Regions from separate parts of the Enterobacter dykesii genome, predicted to be linked through region 2. Evidence: predicted binding sites of a transcription regulator. Region 2 holds the regulator's gene; each other region holds the start of a gene.
The links. The regulator CRP, encoded in region 2, controls carbon source genes, mostly activating them, when cyclic AMP is high. The targets are predictions, from matches to a motif close to ATGTGANNNNNNTCACAT.

Region 1: a site for CRP is predicted at 1,440-1,457, ahead of rhaS (HTH-type transcriptional activator RhaS). Genes of this name have one in related genera too.
Region 3: a site for CRP is predicted at 1,026-1,043, ahead of ldtB (L,D-transpeptidase). Genes of this name have one in related genera too.
Region 4: a site for CRP is predicted at 3,403-3,420, ahead of F0320_RS14575 (CidA/LrgA family protein). Genes of this name have one in related genera too.

The regions. Positions count from the first base shown of each region.
Region 1 covers NZ_CP126604.1:4,456,055-4,460,408, reverse strand. Annotated here, with positions in the region: gene rhaB (rhamnulokinase) at 1-1,284, opposite strand, end outside; gene rhaS (HTH-type transcriptional activator RhaS) at 1,585-2,421, shown strand; gene rhaR (HTH-type transcriptional activator RhaR) at 2,495-3,343, shown strand; gene rhaT (L-rhamnose/proton symporter RhaT) at 3,344-4,354, opposite strand, start outside.
Region 2 covers NZ_CP126604.1:4,141,810-4,146,163, forward strand. Annotated here, with positions in the region: gene F0320_RS19855 (hydrolase) at 1-827, shown strand, start outside; gene F0320_RS19860 (YheU family protein) at 824-1,042, shown strand; gene F0320_RS19865 (phosphoribulokinase) at 1,073-1,942, shown strand; gene F0320_RS19870 (OsmC family protein) at 2,009-2,413, opposite strand; gene crp (cAMP-activated global transcriptional regulator CRP) at 2,725-3,357, shown strand; gene F0320_RS19880 (YccS/YhfK family putative transporter) at 3,415-4,354, shown strand, end outside.
Region 3 covers NZ_CP126604.1:1,360,979-1,365,332, forward strand. Annotated here, with positions in the region: gene ldtB (L,D-transpeptidase) at 6-926, opposite strand; gene F0320_RS06435 (ABC-F family ATPase) at 1,149-2,744, shown strand; gene F0320_RS06440 (glycoside hydrolase family 31 protein) at 2,835-4,354, opposite strand, start outside.
Region 4 covers NZ_CP126604.1:3,051,398-3,055,751, reverse strand. Annotated here, with positions in the region: gene F0320_RS14595 (glutamine synthetase family protein) at 1-285, opposite strand, end outside; gene sanA (outer membrane permeability protein SanA) at 410-1,126, opposite strand; gene cdd (cytidine deaminase) at 1,253-2,137, opposite strand; gene F0320_RS14580 (CidB/LrgB family autolysis modulator) at 2,267-2,962, opposite strand; gene F0320_RS14575 (CidA/LrgA family protein) at 2,959-3,354, opposite strand; gene dusC (tRNA dihydrouridine(16) synthase DusC) at 3,522-4,354, shown strand, end outside.

The sequences.
Region 1 (4,354 bases), 310 kb from region 2:
AGCCTCCACCGGCCCCGCCACCACGGTGATGCCGCAGGCATCGGCGCAGATCTGGTTCAGCAGTTGGTTCTGGCAGCCTCCGCCCACGATATGCAACTGGCTGAACGGTGCGCCTCGCAGGTCGACCAGCTCGCTCAGTACATCCGCGTAGAGAAGGGCGAGGCTGTCAAAAATACAGCGCGCCAGCTCGGCAGGACGGGAAGGCACCGGCTGCCCGGCTTCGAAACAGGCGGACTGGATTTCGACGCTCATATGCACCGGGTTAATAAAGCGGTCGTCGTTCGGGTTAATCAGGAACGTACAGGCCTTCAGCTTTTCGGTTTCTGCGATAAGCGCGGGCAGGTCGGTAATGTGCTGCTCTTTCAGCATTCGCTGGAGCAGCCACAGGCCCATGATGTTCTTCAGAACGCGGTAGCGCCCTTCGGCACCGCCTTCGTTAGTGATGTTGGCCGCCATCGCGGCGTCGCTGGTGTACGGCGTTTTGCTCTCAAAACCCATCAGCGACCAGGTGCCGGACGAGAGGTAGGCCGCGTCTTTACTGGCCAGCGGGGATGCAATTACTGCGCTGGCGGTATCGTGACTGGCGACGGCAACGACGGGGATTTCATTCCCCTGCGGGCAAATCCACCGACCTATCACATTTCCGGGGTGCGTTGGCGTGCCGAACCAGGAGGGCGAGGCGCCCGTCCAGGTCAGCAGGGTTTCATCCCAGCTATCGGTGTTGATGTTGACCAGCTGCGTGGTGGTGGCGTTGGTGTATTCCCAGTTCATGTTGCCGGTCAGCCGATAGCTTAAGTAGTCCGGAATGAGTAACGCGTGCGTCACCTTTTTGACCAGCTCCGGCTGCTGCTCAACCAGCGCGCGCAGCTGAAACAGCGTGTTAAACGGCAGAAACTGAATACCGCTGCGGCCATAGATGTTGTCCATGCCAAGCTGTGCGATGGCGTGTGCCATCAGCCCGTCGGTGCGACTGTCGCGATACGAGACGGGCAGGCCGACGCGTTCGCCGCGGCTGTCGAGCAGAACGTAGTCCACGCCCCAGGTATCGATGCCGATGCTGTCGATGCGAATGCCGTCATTGCAGACGTTGTTTAGCCCGGTGCGGATCTCCGCTTCCAGGGCATCAATATCCCAGGTATCAAAACCGTCCTGTTTTTGCAGGCAGTTGGCGAAACGGTGCATTTCGCGAAGCGTAAGCGTGCGCCGATCGCAGTCCCAGGTGGCGAGCATTACGCGGCCGCTGGATGCGCCTAAATCGACAGCCACACAATGGCGAAAAGTCATGGTCAGGTCCCTTCTTAAGTCATTGGTGCTGAGTGTAAAAAAGGGACGAAAAGACCACCTTCTCGTCACTGACAGCACGAATCTCGCGCTGGCAAGAAAGCAAAGATGATCGTGAGGAAGTTCACAATTTCCTGTTATGGCAGGGTTTTCGGGCAATGTGACGCTGACCGCATTTCCCGATTTTTCCGTCTGTTTCTTGAAAAACTGACGGCTTTTGCGCCGTTTGCTGTCAAAAATTTAAGGTGAGTGCGGAAGGCCTTAATTACTATTCGAGAACTTTCCTCATTGGTGGGGGCCGTTATGACCGTATTGCACAGCGTCGATTTTTTCCCGTCGGGAACGTCTCCGGTTGCGATAGAGCCCCGGCTCCCGCAGGCTGCGTTTCCTGAACATCATCATGATTTTCATGAAATTGTGATTGTCGAGCATGGAACGGGTATTCATGTCTTCAACGGCCAGCCCTACACCATCAGCGGCGGTATGGTGTGCTTCGTGCGCGATCACGACAGGCATTTGTATGAACATACCGACAACCTGTGCCTGACCAACGTGCTCTATCGTTCGCCGGACGCGTTCCAGTTTCTGTCGGGGTTGAACAAGCTACTGCCCCAGGAGCAGGATGGACACTACCCGTCTCACTGGCGGGTCAATCAGTCCACGTTGCAGCAGGTGCGCCAGCTGGTGAATCAACTGGAGCAGAGCGAGGGCGGGCAGGAGACGTATGCTATTGCCTCCCGAGAGCTGCTGTTTATGCAACTGCTGGTGCTGCTGCGTCGCAGCAGCCTTGTGGAAGGGCTGGAAAATAACGACGCGCGCCTGAACCATCTGATGGCCTGGCTGGAAGATCATTTCACCGAGGATGTCTGCTGGGAGACGCTGGCGGATGATTTTTCACTGTCCCTGCGCACCCTGCATCGCCAGCTTAAGCAGCACACCGGGCTGACGCCGCAGCGCTACCTTAACCGTCTGCGCCTGATCAAAGCGCGTCATCTTTTACGTCACACCGACGAAAGCGTCACGGATATTGCCTACTGCTGTGGTTTTAGCGACAGCAATCACTTTTCAACGCTGTTTCGCCGGGAATTTAGCTGGTCGCCGCGCGATATCCGTCAGGGAAAGGATGCTTCACTCCAGTAACGCGAATGCAATCACCGTTTTATTGCCGCAAAAAGGCTAATAATATCCGGTTATTCACCGTAGAGGTGGTGGTGTGGCCGCTCAGTTAATTCTTCGCAAAGATGATTTTTTTGCCTCCGCGAGTCAGGCCGTCGCGGTGGCCGACCGCTACCCGCAAAATGTCTTTGCCGAGCATACCCACGAGTTTTGCGAGCTGGTGCTGGTATGGCGCGGCAACGGCTTACACATCCTCAACGACCGGCCTTACCGCATCACGCGTGGCGATCTGTTTTACATCCGCGCCGAAGACAAACACGCTTACGCCTCGGTTAACGATCTGGTGTTGCAGAACGTTATCTACTGCCCGGACAGGCTTAAACTGAATGTCGACTGGCCGGCCCATATCCCCGGTTTTCTCAATGCCAGAGGCGAACCCCACTGGCGCTTAAGCAGCAACGGCATGACTCAGGTGCGCCAGACGATCGCCCAGCTGGAGCAGGAGAGTCAGAAGCACGATCCCGTGGCAAATCCGATGGCGGAACTGCTGTTCGCCCAGCTGGTGATGACCCTCAAACGTCATCGTTACGCGACCGATAACCCCTCCGCAACCGTCCAGGAAGCGCTGCTGGACAAGCTGATTGCCCGGCTTGCGGGCAGCCTGAACAAAAGTTTCGTGCTGGAAACGTTTTGCGAGCAGGAGCAGTGCAGCGAGCGCGCGCTGCGCCAGCAGTTCCGCACCCAGACGGGGATGACGGTGAACCACTACCTGCGCCAGCTGCGCATCTGCCACGCCCAGTACCTGTTGCAGCATACCGAGCTGATGGTCAGTGAAGTGGCGATGCGCAGCGGATTTGAGGACAGTAATTACTTTTCGGTGGTGTTTAACCGCGAGGTGGGGATGACGCCGGTTCAGTGGCGTCATCGCAGTCGAAAGGCAGCGTAATCAGTTCGCCATGCCGAGGCCCACGATATTGGCCGCGATAATAATCACCACGCAGCCCAGGCTCAGCACGCCCACCGGACGACGCCCGGCGTTATTCCACTCCTTCAGTACCAGCCCAACCAGTCCGCCACACAGCACGTAGAAGCTCATGTGCAGCATCCAGCTTATGTAATCGTACTGCGGTGGAATGCTGGCGTGGCCCCAGGCGTAGAAAAAGAACTGCAGATACCACATGAGGCCGCCCAGCATCGATAGCAGCACATTGGTGATGATTAAGGATTTTGCCAGTGAGAAATCGGCTTTTACCGACAAATCCTTCACTTTTGCCAGACGAATGAAGCAGAAGCCGAGGTTTACCAACGCGCCGCCGCCCATGATCACCACGTAGCTTGGCAGCGCCACGTACAGCGGGTCGACGCCCAGCGCGGCGGCCGCTTCGTGCATGGGTTTTGCGGCGTTCATGGCGAACGACATGCCCGCCGAGAAGATGCCGCACATCACTGCCAGCAGCAGCCCCTTCTTCAGGTTAAAGTCTTCGGCTTTGATGCCCATCTTGCGCTCTTTCAACTGCCCCGCGCGGGTGACGATACCCACGCCTATCACCGCGACAAGCACGCCAAGCAGCGTCATTTGCCCGCCTTTGGTGTTGAGCAACACGTCGACATTGCCGTTAAGAATGGGCGTCATCAGCGTGCCGACGATGAGCGTAATGCCAATTGCGATACCAATACCCATCGACATCCCGAGGTAGCGCATGGTCAGGCCGTAATTGATGTTGCCGATGCCCCACATCGCACCGAACAGAAACACCGGCAGCAGGGTGGAGGCACTGAAGGAAGTAAAGTAGCCCCAGAAATCCGGAAGCAGAATGGCGCTAATGGTCCACGGCAAAATCAGCCAGGACACGGTACCGCCAACTGACCACATGGTTTCCCACGACCACCCTTTCACCTTTTTAAACGGGGCATAGAAACAGGCTGCGCTGGCCGCGCCTATCAAATGCCAGAAGAT
Region 2 (4,354 bases):
CGCCTGAACAGGCTCGCCATAAGCCGCGTCTGGTGGTTTTCCACGGTCTGGAAGGCAGCCTGCACAGCCCGTATGCCCATGGGCTAATTGAGGCGGCAAAAGCGCGCGGCTGGCTCGGCGTGGTGATGCATTTTCGCGGCTGCAGCGGTGAACCGAATCGCCAGAAACGCATTTATCACTCGGGTGAAACCGAAGACGGGACGTGGTTTTTACACTGGCTGCGGGAAAATTATGGCACCGTGCCAACGGCCGCCGTAGGCTACTCGCTGGGCGGAAATATGCTGGCCTGCCTGCTGGCTAAAGAGGGTGAAAGCGTCCCGCTGGATGCCGCCGTCATTGTCTCCGCGCCGTTTATGCTTGAGCAGTGCAGCTACCACATGGATAAAGGCTTTTCCCGCGTCTACCAGCGCTACCTGCTCAACCTTCTGAAGGCCAACGCGGCGCGTAAGCTGAAGGCCTACCCGGATACCCTGCCGGTCAGCCTGCGCCAGTTGAAAAAGGTGCGTCGTATCCGCGAGTTCGACGACCTGATCACCGCGAAAATCCACGGCTTCGCCGATGCGATTGACTATTATCGTCAGTGCAGCGCCATGCCGCTGCTCAGCAAGATTACGCAGCCAACGCTGATTATTCATGCCAAAGATGACCCGTTTATGGATCATCACTCGATCCCCGCTCAGGAATTCCTGCCCGACAACGTTCACTATCAGTTGACCGAGCATGGCGGCCACGTCGGGTTTATCGGCGGCACGCTGCGCCGCCCGAAAATGTGGCTTGAGACGCGTATTCCTGACTGGCTAACCCCTTATCTGGACGGTGCAAAATGATTATTCCCTGGCAGGATCTGGCGCCCATTACGCTCGATAATCTGATTGAAAGCTTTGTATTACGCGAAGGCACCGATTATGGTGAACAGGAACGCTCGCTTGAGCAAAAGGTCAACGATGTTAAGCGCCAGCTGAAAAGCGGCGACGTGGTGCTGGTGTGGTCAGAACTGCATGAGACGGTCAATATCATGCCCCGCAACGCGTTTCACGGCTGATCTTCCACCCTTTTCAGTCAGGGAGTTGCTATGTCTGCCAGACATCCGGTTATTGCCGTTACGGGGTCGAGTGGTGCGGGAACCACCACCACCAGCCTCGCATTTCGCAAGATTTTCGCCCAGCTGAATCTCCGCGCGGCGGAGGTCGAAGGCGACAGCTTTCACCGCTACACGCGTCCGGAGATGGACATGGCCATTCGTAAGGCGCGCGATTCGGGTAAACACATCAGCTACTTCGGCCCGGAAGCCAATGACTTCGGCCTGCTGGAACAAACCTTTATAGAGTACGGTAAGAGCGGCAAAGGGCAGTCCCGCAAGTATCTGCACACCTATGATGAAGCCGTACCCTGGAATCAGGTACCGGGAACCTTTACCCCGTGGCAGTCGCTGCCGGAACCCACCGACGTCCTGTTTTACGAGGGATTGCACGGCGGCGTGGTCACCCCTCAACACGACGTGGCGCGCCATGTGGATCTGCTGGTCGGCGTGGTCCCTATCGTTAACCTGGAGTGGATCCAGAAGCTGACCCGCGACATGAGCGAGCGCGGCCATTCGCGAGAGGCAGTGATGGACTCCGTGGTGCGCTCCATGGAGGATTACATTAACTTCCTGACGCCGCAGTTTTCCCGCACCCATATCAACTTCCAGCGCGTGCCGACGGTGGACACCTCAAACCCGTTTGCCGCTAAAAGCATCCCGTCGCTGGATGAGAGCTTTGTGGTGATCCATTTCCGCAATCTCGCAGGCATTGATTACCCGTGGCTGCTGGCAATGCTGCAGGGCTCGTTTATTTCGCACATGAATACGTTAGTCGTGCCGGGCGGAAAAATGGGGCTGGCGATGGAGCTCATCATGACGCCGCTGGTGGAGCGACTGATGGAAGGGAAACAGATCGCGTGAGCATGTTCCCTCTCCCTGTAGGAGAGGGTTAGGGTGAGGGCATCAACACGCACGATGCCCCATCAATCACGCCTCGATCACTTCATACGAATGCGTGATTTTTACCGCTTTCTCCAGCATTAACGCCACAGAGCAGTACTTCTCCGCAGACAGGTCCACCGCACGCGAGACCGCCGCGTCTTTCAGCTCTTTACCGGTGACCACAAAGTGCAGGTTAATATGGGTGAACAGGCGTGGCGCCTCTTCGCGACGTTCTGACGTGAGTTTAACCTCACAATCCGTCACGTCATGACGACCTTTTTGCAGAATCGACACTACGTCAATCGCGCTGCATCCGCCTGCCGCCATCAGCACCATTTCCATTGGGCTTGGCGCTTTATCGCCGGAGTTACCGTCCATCAAAATCTGGTGTCCTGACGCGGACTCGCCCAGGAACGTTAAACCTTCAACCCATTTCACGCGCGCTTGCATATTCATTAACTCCAACGTTGCATTTTTGGTGACAGATTACGCGTGCGTTACATTTCTCGCAATGGAAGGCGACCTGCATCATGCTGAAGCGAGACACCAGGAGACACGCGGCGAAAGCTATGCTAAAACACTCAGGATGCTACAGTAATACATTGACGTTACACATGTATGCAGAGGACATCAAACTTTACTGGCTGCGAAACGTTACGGTAGCCGACTTCCCAGGGTATGGGTAAGAATTCGATTGCAACCCCAGAGTCCGGATGCATCTGATGACTCTGGTGACAGCTTATAACAGAGGATAACAGCGCATGGTGCTTGGCAAACCGCAAACAGACCCGACTCTCGAATGGTTCTTGTCTCATTGCCACATTCATAAGTACCCATCGAAGAGCACGCTGATTCACCAGGGTGAAAAAGCGGAAACGTTGTATTACATCGTTAAAGGCTCGGTGGCAGTGCTGATCAAAGATGAAGAAGGGAAAGAGATGATCCTTTCTTATCTGAACCAGGGCGATTTCATCGGTGAACTGGGCCTGTTTGAAGAGGGCCAGGAACGTAGCGCCTGGGTTCGTGCAAAGACAGCATGTGAAGTGGCTGAAATTTCTTACAAGAAGTTCCGTCAGCTGATTCAGGTTAACCCTGACATCCTGATGCGTCTTTCTTCCCAGATGGCGCGCCGTCTGCAGGTGACGTCAGAGAAAGTGGGTAACCTCGCCTTCCTGGACGTTACCGGCCGTATCGCGCAAACCCTGCTGAACCTGGCGAAACAGCCAGACGCCATGACCCACCCGGACGGCATGCAAATAAAAATTACCCGTCAGGAAATTGGTCAGATCGTCGGTTGCTCCCGTGAAACAGTGGGCCGTATCCTGAAAATGCTGGAAGATCAAAACCTGATCTCCGCCCACGGTAAAACCATCGTGGTCTACGGAACGCGTTAATTCCGCTTAAACGGCGTGCCATCGCAAGGTGTCACGCCGTTTTTGTCTCTACTCCCCATGTGGCGCAGGCTGATCTATCACCCGGAAGTTAACTACGCACTGCGACAAACGCTGGTGTTGTGTCTTCCTGTGGCCATAGGCCTGATCCTCGGACATCTTCAGCAAGGTCTGCTGTTCTCCCTCGTGCCCGCCTGCTGCAATATTGCCGGTCTTGACACGCCGCATAAGCGCTTTTTCAAACGCCTGATTATCGGCGGCTGCCTGTTTGCCGGGTGTAGCCTCGCCGTGCAGCTTCTGCTTGCCCGGGATATCCCGCTGCCGCTGATCCTGACCGTGCTGGCGATGACCCTTGGCGTCACGGCGGAAATCAGTTCGCTGCATGCCCGCCTGCTTCCCGCTTCGCTGATTGCGGCCATTTTCACGCTGAGCCTCGCCGGGAACATGCCGGTGTGGGAGCCGCTGCTGATCTACGCCCTGGGGACATTATGGTACGGGCTGTTTAACTGGTTTTGGTTCTGGCTGTGGCGGGAGCAGCCGCTGCGTGAATCCCTGAGCCTGCTCTATGTGCAGCTTGCGGATTACTGCGAAGCCAAATACACCCTGCTCACCCAGCATACCGATCCGGAAAAATCCTTACCGCCGCTGCTGACGCGCCAGCAGAAGGTAGTGGATCTCATAAGCCAGTGCTATCAGCAGCTGCATATGCTCGCCGCCAACAAGAACCACGAGTACAAGCGGCTGCTGCGCACCTTCCAGGTCGGGCTGGATCTACAGGAGCACATCTCCGTAAGCCTTCACCACCCGCAGGAGGTGCAAAAGCTGGTCGAGCGCAGCCACGCCGAAGCGGTGATCCGCTGGAACGCACAAACTGTGTCCGCACGTCTGCGCGTGCTGGCCGACGATATTCTCTACCACCGCTACCCGACGCGCTTTAACATGGACAAGCAGCTGGGCGCGCTGGAGAAAATCGCCCGCCAGCATCCCGATAACCCAGTCG
Region 3 (4,354 bases), 1.8 Mb from region 2:
CTCTGTCAGTTCAAACGCACCGGCATACCGGAGCGGTTCTGCACGGCCTGGTCAACAATCGCCGTTTCGACGTCTGGCTGAGAAGTCACCGCCTGTACCGCGCTGTTCAGCGTAACAGGGACGACTTCGTTGTTGTTGATCTGGTCTTCGCTGGTGGACAGCGGGTTGTGCACTTCGATGTAGCGGCTGCCGTCTGGCTCAGAGGTCGCCTTCACCGGTTCGTTGATGAACTGCACGCGCGTACCGACCGGCACGTTTTCGAACAGGAACTTGATGTCGTCGTTACGCAGACGCACGCAGCCGTGGCTTACGCGCAGGCCGATACCGAAGTTGGCGTTGGTACCGTGGATAGCGTACAGGCGGCCAATGTACAGCGCGTACAGACCCATTGGGTTATCCGGGCCTGCCGGTACAACGGCTGGCAGCGGTTCGCCCGCAGCGATGTATTCCGCGTGCATTTTGGCAGTCGGCGTCCAGGTTGGGCCCGCTTTCTTACGCTCAACTTTGGTGGTCCAGTTCATTGGGGTGTCTTTACCCAGCTGGCCGATACCGATTGGCAGCACGATAACGGTGTTGGTGCCTTTCGGGTAGTAATACAGACGCATTTCGGCGCTGTTAATCACGATACCTTCATGAACGGTATCCGGCAGGATCAGCTGCTGAGGAATATTCAGCACGGTACCCGCTTTCGGCAGATACGGGTCAACGCCCGGGTTCGCTTCCAGCATGTTAGACAGGCCCAGCTGGTACTGCGCAGCGAAATACTCCAGTGGCTGAGAGTTACCTTCTGGTACCGTCACAACCTGGTTCTGGCCTACCAGACGGCTACCGTCTGTTGGCAGGGGATACGTCACCGCAGACGCGGTCTTACAAAAACCTACTACGGCTAACGCCGCCGCTAAAAGCGTTGTTAATTTCATGTTCATGTTGTGCGAGGTATCTAAGCCATTCTGGCGATGAGTTGATAAGTCTGAATCTGTGATGGGAGCGCATTATATGTGCATTCCCGCTCACAGGGAATTCAGATGTGTACGAAATCACATTTTTTTCGATTTTGTTAAAGTTTAGTGGATTGCCGCAACACGGGATCTCAATTCGGAATTGTGGCATAATGCCGTGTTTATCACACTTTTCGCAGGAATCTCCCCGTGTTAGTTACCAGCAACGTCACTATGCAGTTTGGCAGTAAGCCGCTGTTCGAAAACATTTCCGTCAAATTTGGCGGCGGCAACCGTTACGGCCTGATTGGTGCCAACGGTAGCGGAAAATCCACCTTTATGAAGATCCTCGGCGGTGACCTGGAGCCGACGCTCGGCAATGTATCGCTCGACCCTAACGAGCGTATCGGTAAGCTGCGTCAGGATCAGTTCGCCTTCGAAGAGTTCACCGTGCTCGACACCGTGATCATGGGGCATGGGGAACTGTGGGAAGTGAAGCAGGAACGCGATCGCATCTACGCGCTTGCCGAAATGAGCGAAGAAGACGGCTATAAAGTGGCCGATCTGGAAACGCAGTACGGCGAGATGGACGGCTACTCTGCGGAAGCGCGCGCGGGCGAGCTGCTGCTGGGCGTCGGCATTCCGGTAGAACAACATTACGGCCCGATGAGCGAAGTGGCGCCGGGCTGGAAGCTGCGCGTGCTGCTGGCACAGGCGCTGTTCTCTAACCCGGACATCCTGCTGCTCGACGAACCGACGAACAACCTGGACATCGACACCATCCGCTGGCTGGAGCAGACGCTGAACGATCGCGACAGCACCATGATCATCATCTCGCACGACCGTCACTTCCTGAACATGGTCTGTACGCACATGGCGGATCTGGACTACGGCGAGCTGCGCGTTTACCCGGGCAACTACGACGAGTACATGACGGCGGCCACCCAGGCGCGTGAACGTCTGCTGGCGGATAACGCCAAGAAGAAAGCGCAGATTGCTGACCTGCAGTCCTTCGTCAGCCGCTTTAGCGCCAACGCCTCTAAGTCGCGTCAGGCGACCTCGCGTGCCCGTCAGATCGACAAAATCAAGCTGGACGAAGTCAAAGCCTCCAGCCGTCAGAACCCGTTCATCCGCTTCGAGCAGGACAAGAAGCTGTTCCGTAACGCGCTGGAAGTGGAAGCCCTGGCAAAAGGCTTTGAGAACGGTCCGCTGTTTAAAAAGTTCAACCTGCTGCTGGAAGTGGGCGAGAAGATTGCCATCCTCGGCGCCAACGGCGTGGGTAAATCCACCATGCTGAAAACGCTGGTCGGCGAACTGCAGCCGGACAACGGCACCGTGAAGTGGTCTGAAAACGCGCAGATTGGCTACTACGCGCAGGATCATGAGTACGAGTTCGAAAACGACCTCACCGTCTTCGACTGGATGAGCCAGTGGAAGCAGGAAGGCGACGACGAGCAGGCGGTGCGCAGCATCCTGGGTCGTCTGCTGTTCAGCCAGGACGACATCAAAAAGCCGGCTAAGGTGCTCTCCGGTGGTGAGAAGGGACGCATGCTGTTCGGCAAGCTGATGATGGAAAAACCAAACATCCTGGTGATGGACGAACCGACTAACCACCTGGATATGGAATCTATCGAATCCCTGAACATGGCGCTGGAGATGTATCAGGGTACCCTGATCTTCGTTTCTCACGACCGCGAGTTCGTCAGCTCGCTGGCGACCCGCGTGATCGAAATTACGCCAGAGCGCGTGGTGGACTTCACCGGTAACTACGAAGATTACCTGCGCAGTAAAGGTATTGACGGCTAAAAAAAGCCGGGTGGCGGCTTCGCCTTACCCGGCCTACGTTCTGTTCCCTCTCCCAGTGGGAGAGGGTTAGGGTGAGGGCATCAGGCCGCACTAGATCACCCACTCGCTCCCTTCAGCCCCGTTCACCAGCAGTTTGCGTTTCTCCCCCGCTGGTAATGACACCTTCAGTACTTTCCAAGCCGGACGATAATCCCCGCGCGCGTTGACCTTCAGGTTGATGGTTGCGCCGTCGCACACCATTTCCCATTCTACCCACAGCGCATTGCCGTTCTGGTAGCCCCAGCTTTCGCCGTCGTCTTCAAACAGCATTCCGGTGGTCGTGCCGACGCCCTTCACCGGGAAGAGCTTCAGCTCGCGGGTGTTGTCTTTTTCAGCGGACACGTGGGTAATGCGTTCGCTCAGCGGCAGAGCGGCACCGGCGCGCACCAGCAGCGGCAGTTTTTCCAGCGGCGCGTCGAGGACGATCGACTGGCCGCCAGCAAACCACGCGTGGGTGTAAAAATCATACCAGCCGGTGTCGTTATCCGGCAGCCAGACGCGGCGCTCGCGCTGCCCGGCTTCGACGACGCTGGCCACCAGCAGGTCGCGGCCCAGCAGGAAGTCATCGCACTCCTCAAACGTCTGCGCATCGTGCTCGTGATCGAGGAAGGTCGGGCGCAGCATCGGCTCGTCGTCGGCGTGCGCCTGCCAGAGCAGGGTATAGAGGTACGGCAGCAGGCGGTAGCGCAGCTCAACCGCGCCGCGAATGGCTGGCGTGACGCCCGGGTACATCCACGGCTCGTTCACGGTGTGGTCATCGTTCCACGAGTGAATGGTAAAGCGCGGGTGCATCACGCCGTTCTGCACCCAGCGTACGAACAGCTCGGCGTCCGGCTTGTCGCCGGAGAAACCGCCGACGTCGTGACCGACGTTGAACAGGCCGGACAGGCTCATGCCCAGTCCCATGCGGATGTTATAGCGCAGGGTGTCCCAGTTGGTGCGGTTGTCGCCGCTCCAGGTCTGAACGTAGCGCTGCATCCCGGCGCAGCCGGAGCGGGAGATGAGATACGGACGTTTTTCCGGCGCGAAACGCTGCTGCGCTTCCAGCGAGGCGCGCATCATCAGCAGCGGCATCACCGGGCGAATGTGCTTGATGGCGATCTCCTTGCCGAAGCCAAAGCAGCGCGCTTCTCCGTCCCACACTTCATATTCGTTGTTGTCGTTCCAGGTAGAGTCGATGCCCATCTCCAGCAGCTGCGTGGTCACGCCGTTCTGCCACCACTGCACCGTCTGCGGGTTGGTAAAGTCGAGGTGCGAGCCTTCGTCATCCCAGAAGCTGGAGCGTTCCGGTGCATCGGTTTCTGAATCGCGAATGAACAGGCCGCTCTCCGCCACTTCGTTATAGCGCGGATGATCCTGCAGCAGGCACGGCTTGATGTTGGCCGCCAGCTTCAGCCCCGCGTCGTGAAAGGCCTGGCTCATCACCTTCGGCTGCGGCACCTTGTCATAGTTCCAGTTAAAGACGTAGCGCTTGCCGTTGATGGAGGTATAGCCGGAGGAGAGCTGGAACGAGTCGCACGGAATGGCGTGCTCTTCGCACAGGCGGATGAAGTTCATCAGCTGGTTCTGGG
Region 4 (4,354 bases), 1.1 Mb from region 2:
CATCGAGTAGACCGAAAGGGGAAAATAACAGCCTTTTTCCAGGCTCAGCATGCTCTCCACCGACAGACGCTTGCCGCGCATCGTGCCGTTGATATCGTTCAGGTAAACGTCTACATGTTTCGTCTGCGGGTAACGTTCCAGATAATCTGCCACTTCCACTGCAATGTTGTGCTGCAGGGCGTCAATTTTTTCATCAAGCCAGAGACCGGAATTGAGTGCGCCAGGAAGTGATAAACCGGGAAAGTTAAAATACGGACGGAGACTTTTGAGGAAAAACGCATTCATTATTGAGTTCATAGTCATTCTTCAATGAAGCCGTAGCGGCAGTGAACTCAGCTTAAAAGAGCCGACGTAAAGGGGAGGTAAAAAGCGTCAGGCCCGGCGTAAAGAAAGTATAAAGGCGGCCCTGTTATTTCTCTTTTTTCTGCATATCCAGCAGCTGCTCGGGCGTGACGGCCGGGTAACCCTGCGCGTCTTCCGGCACTTCGTGCATCGCCGGGATCGGCACCAGCGGGCCTAAAAAGCGCGGTTCGCGTTTGAAGATATACAGATCGGCCAGGGCACCAAAGCGGGCGCCGAACTCGCGGACGCGCACGCTCAGCATATCTTTCGGCGACGGCACCGCGTAGCACTGCGCCTGGATGCCCATATGCAGGGCGATAAACAGCGCGCGCTCGCAGTGGAAGCGCTGGGTGATGATGATGAAGTCGTTGGTGTCGAAGACTTTGCGCGTGCGCACGATCGAGTCCAGGGTGCGGAACCCGGCGTAATCGAGCACGATATCGGCAGGATCCACGCCCGCAGCAATCAGGTCCTTCCGCATCGTCACCGGTTCATTGTAGCTTTGCAGCGCGTTATCGCCGCTCAGCAGCAGGTAGTTCACCTTGCCGCTGTTGTAGGCGTTCAGCGCGCCCTGAATGCGGTAACGGTAATATTGGTTGATCACCCCGGTGCGGTAATACTTGGCGGTGCCGAGCACCACGCCAACCTGACGATAGGGCAGGTCCTGCAGGTCATCAAAGATGTAGGGGGCGGTTTTCCAGCTCATCCAGCGGTCGAGACCGAGCACGATCAACAGCAGTATGCCGACCAGGACAGACAGGCTGTAAAAAACGCGCTTTAACATGGAGATGGCTCGTTCGTGGATGAAATTTAACTCAGGCTACTTTACCCGCCTGGTTAGCGCAAGAAACAGCGACTCAACTGAGGGGTTTTTCAGCAAACTGGCGGGCATTTCTGCCCGCCGGAAGGATTACGCCAGCAGTACGCGGTCAATCGTCGTGCAGCCTAACGCTTTGAGCGTCGCGGCGGTGGCATCCCACTGGATCAGCGGCGCATCGGCTTTTTCTGCCAGAATGGCGCGCTGAATGTCCGGATAGTCATAGCCGTTCAGGCTCAGCAGGTTAAGCGCGCCCTGCAGCGGCGGCAGCGTTGGGTTAAACGCGGCGTTTTCCGCATAGCTGCCGGTGAAGATTCGGCCATCACGGCACTGCAGCGCCACGCCGCTAGGGGACTTGCTGTATGGCGTGTGGCTTTTATTCGTCGCGCGAATCGCTGCCTGGCTCAGGTCATCGCCGGACAGGGCGTAACCGTGGTCCTGATCGTCCATCAGCAGCGTTTTGATCTCCAGATCTTTCGGGCCAAACGCGTCAGGCAGGTAATCGCCCAGCGTGTGCGGCGCGCGGCCTGGCAGATTGATGCGCAGCTGCAGCCCGCTGTTCAGCTCGTTCATAAACTGACGGCAGTGCCCGCAGGGGGTGTAGTTCACGGTAATCGCGCTCAGGGCTTTTTCACCGCGCAGCCAGGCGTGGCTGATGGCGCTCTGCTCGGCGTGCACGGTTTGCTGCATGGTTGCGCCCAGGAACTCCATATTGCCGCCGAAGTACCAGGTGCCGCTGACGCCGCGCGCAATGGCCCCGACGTTAAAGTGGGAGAGATCGGCCCGCGCGCAGGCGGCAGCCAGAGGAAGCAGTGCGAAAGCCAGCGCGTCTTCGTCCAGTCCCGTTGCCTGTTTCAGCATCGTGACCTGCTCCACGGTCAGCAGGGCGGGGAAGTGTGCATCTGCCAGAACGGGAGCCAGGGCTGACTGCAAATTCTCTGCAAGCTGGGCGAAAGCAGCTTGAAAACGTGGGTGCATGGCGTTTGCCTCATAAAGGTTAATGGATCGGTAGTTTACGGAGCCGTTAGGGCTTTATATGTGATCCACTTCTCATTATGTATGCAACTTATGAAATCAAAATGAAATTTGCGCGACGCATCGCAAATTTTAGCCCATCACCGCCAGAATCAGCGGGAAAATGAACGGGGCCAGCAGGGAGGTGATAATCCCGCAGATCACTAGCGCCAGCGAGCTAAACGCCCCTTCCTGATAATCCAGCTCCGCGCAGCGGGCGGTGCCCAGGGCGTGGGAAGCTGTCCCCATCGACAGTCCCCGGGCAGCTTTAGTGTGAATACGCATCCCGTTTAGCAGGGTGTGGCCAAACACCGCACCGAGAATACCGACGAAAATGACGCACATCGCGCTGATGGCCGGAATACCGCCGAGGCTGCCGCCAACCGCCATCGCGATAGGCGTGGTCACCGATTTAGGCAGGATAGAGGCGGCAATCTGCGGCGAGGCCCCCATCAACAGCGCCACCGACGTTCCGGTGATCATCGCCACGAGGCTGCCCACAAAACAGATGGTAATGATGGATTTCCAGCGGGCGCGGATCTGGTGCAGCTGTTCATATAAAGGAAAGGCGAGCGCCACAACGGCAGGCTGCAGCAGGTCGTTTAAGATTTTGCTGCCGGCAAAGTAGCGATCGTAGGGAATGCCGGTGAGCAGAAGGAACGGAATAATCACCACCATTGCCACCAGCAGCGGGTTCAGCAACGGCATTTTGAAACGTGCGGCAAGCTTGCGCGCGGCGAAGAATACCACCAGGGTTAACGGCAGCGACCACCAGATATTGGCCATCATTTTTTTGTTTTCTCCCCGACCACGTTACGTTCGCCATGCACCATATGCGAACTCCAGCTCACCACCAGGAAAACCACCAGCGTACTGACCGCGCAGGAGACCACAATCGGGCCGAACTGGGCCTTGAGCAAATCAAAATACTGCATGACCCCGACGCCGATAGGCACGAAAAGCAGCGCCATATAGCGAATAAGGACGAAGCAGCCGGGATTGACCCATTTTGCGGGCAGGATTTGCAGCGCCAGCAAAACGAAGAGGATCAGCATGCCGATAATGCTGCCGGGAATGACGATGGGCAGCAGCGACGCGATGAAAATCCCGGCATACAGGCAGGCGTAAATCAGGACGAATGCGCGCAGATATTGCCAGATAATGTTCAATGATTTGCTCATGGTGATAGTCCTTGCTGAAACGCATTCATCATACAATTAAACTCAAAAATGTGCCACGGATCACATCATGAAATTTGAGCATACCAGACATTCCAGAATGGAAAGTCGCGCTTTCCACATACATACAGAGCAGATACTATAGCGCGTCTTTTTTCACAGGTACTGCTATGCGTGTTTTACTGGCCCCAATGGAAGGCGTGCTCGACTCCCTCGTGCGCGAGCTTCTGACCGAGGTGAACGATTACGATCTCTGCGTGACGGAATTTCTGCGCGTGGTCGATATGCTGTTGCCGGTAAAATCCTTCTTCCGCCTGTGCCCCGAGCTGCACAACCAGAGCCGGACCTCTTCCGGCACGCTGGTGCGTATTCAGCTGCTCGGCCAGTACCCCGAATGGCTGGCGGAAAACGCCGCCCGCGCGGTTGAGCTGGGCTCTTACGGGGTGGATCTCAACTGCGGTTGTCCGTCGAAGCTGGTTAACGGCAGCGGCGGCGGGGCGACCTTGCTGAAAGATCCTGAGCTGATTTACCGCGGTGCGAAAGCGATGCGTGAGGCCGTGCCTTCGCATTTGCCGGTGACGGTGAAGGTGCGCCTGGGCTGGGACAGCGAAGCGCGGCAGTTCGAGATCGCCGATGCGGTGCAGCAGGCCGGGGCCACCGAGCTGGTGGTGCATGGCCGCACCAAAGAGGATGGCTATAAAGCCGAGCGCATAAACTGGCAGGCGATCGGTGAGATCCGCAAGCGCCTCACCATTCCGGTCATCGCCAACGGCGAAATCTGGGATTACGAGAGCGCGCAGGCCTGTCTGAAGGACACCGGCTGCGATGCGGTAATGATCGGTCGCGGCGCCCTGAATGTGCCGAACCTCAGCCGGGTGGTGAAATATAACGAGCCGCGAATGCCGTGGGCAGACGTCGTCACGTTGCTGCAAAAATACAGCCGACTGGAAAAGCAGGGCGATACCGGTTTGTATCACGTCGCGCGAATTAAGCAGTGGCTGAG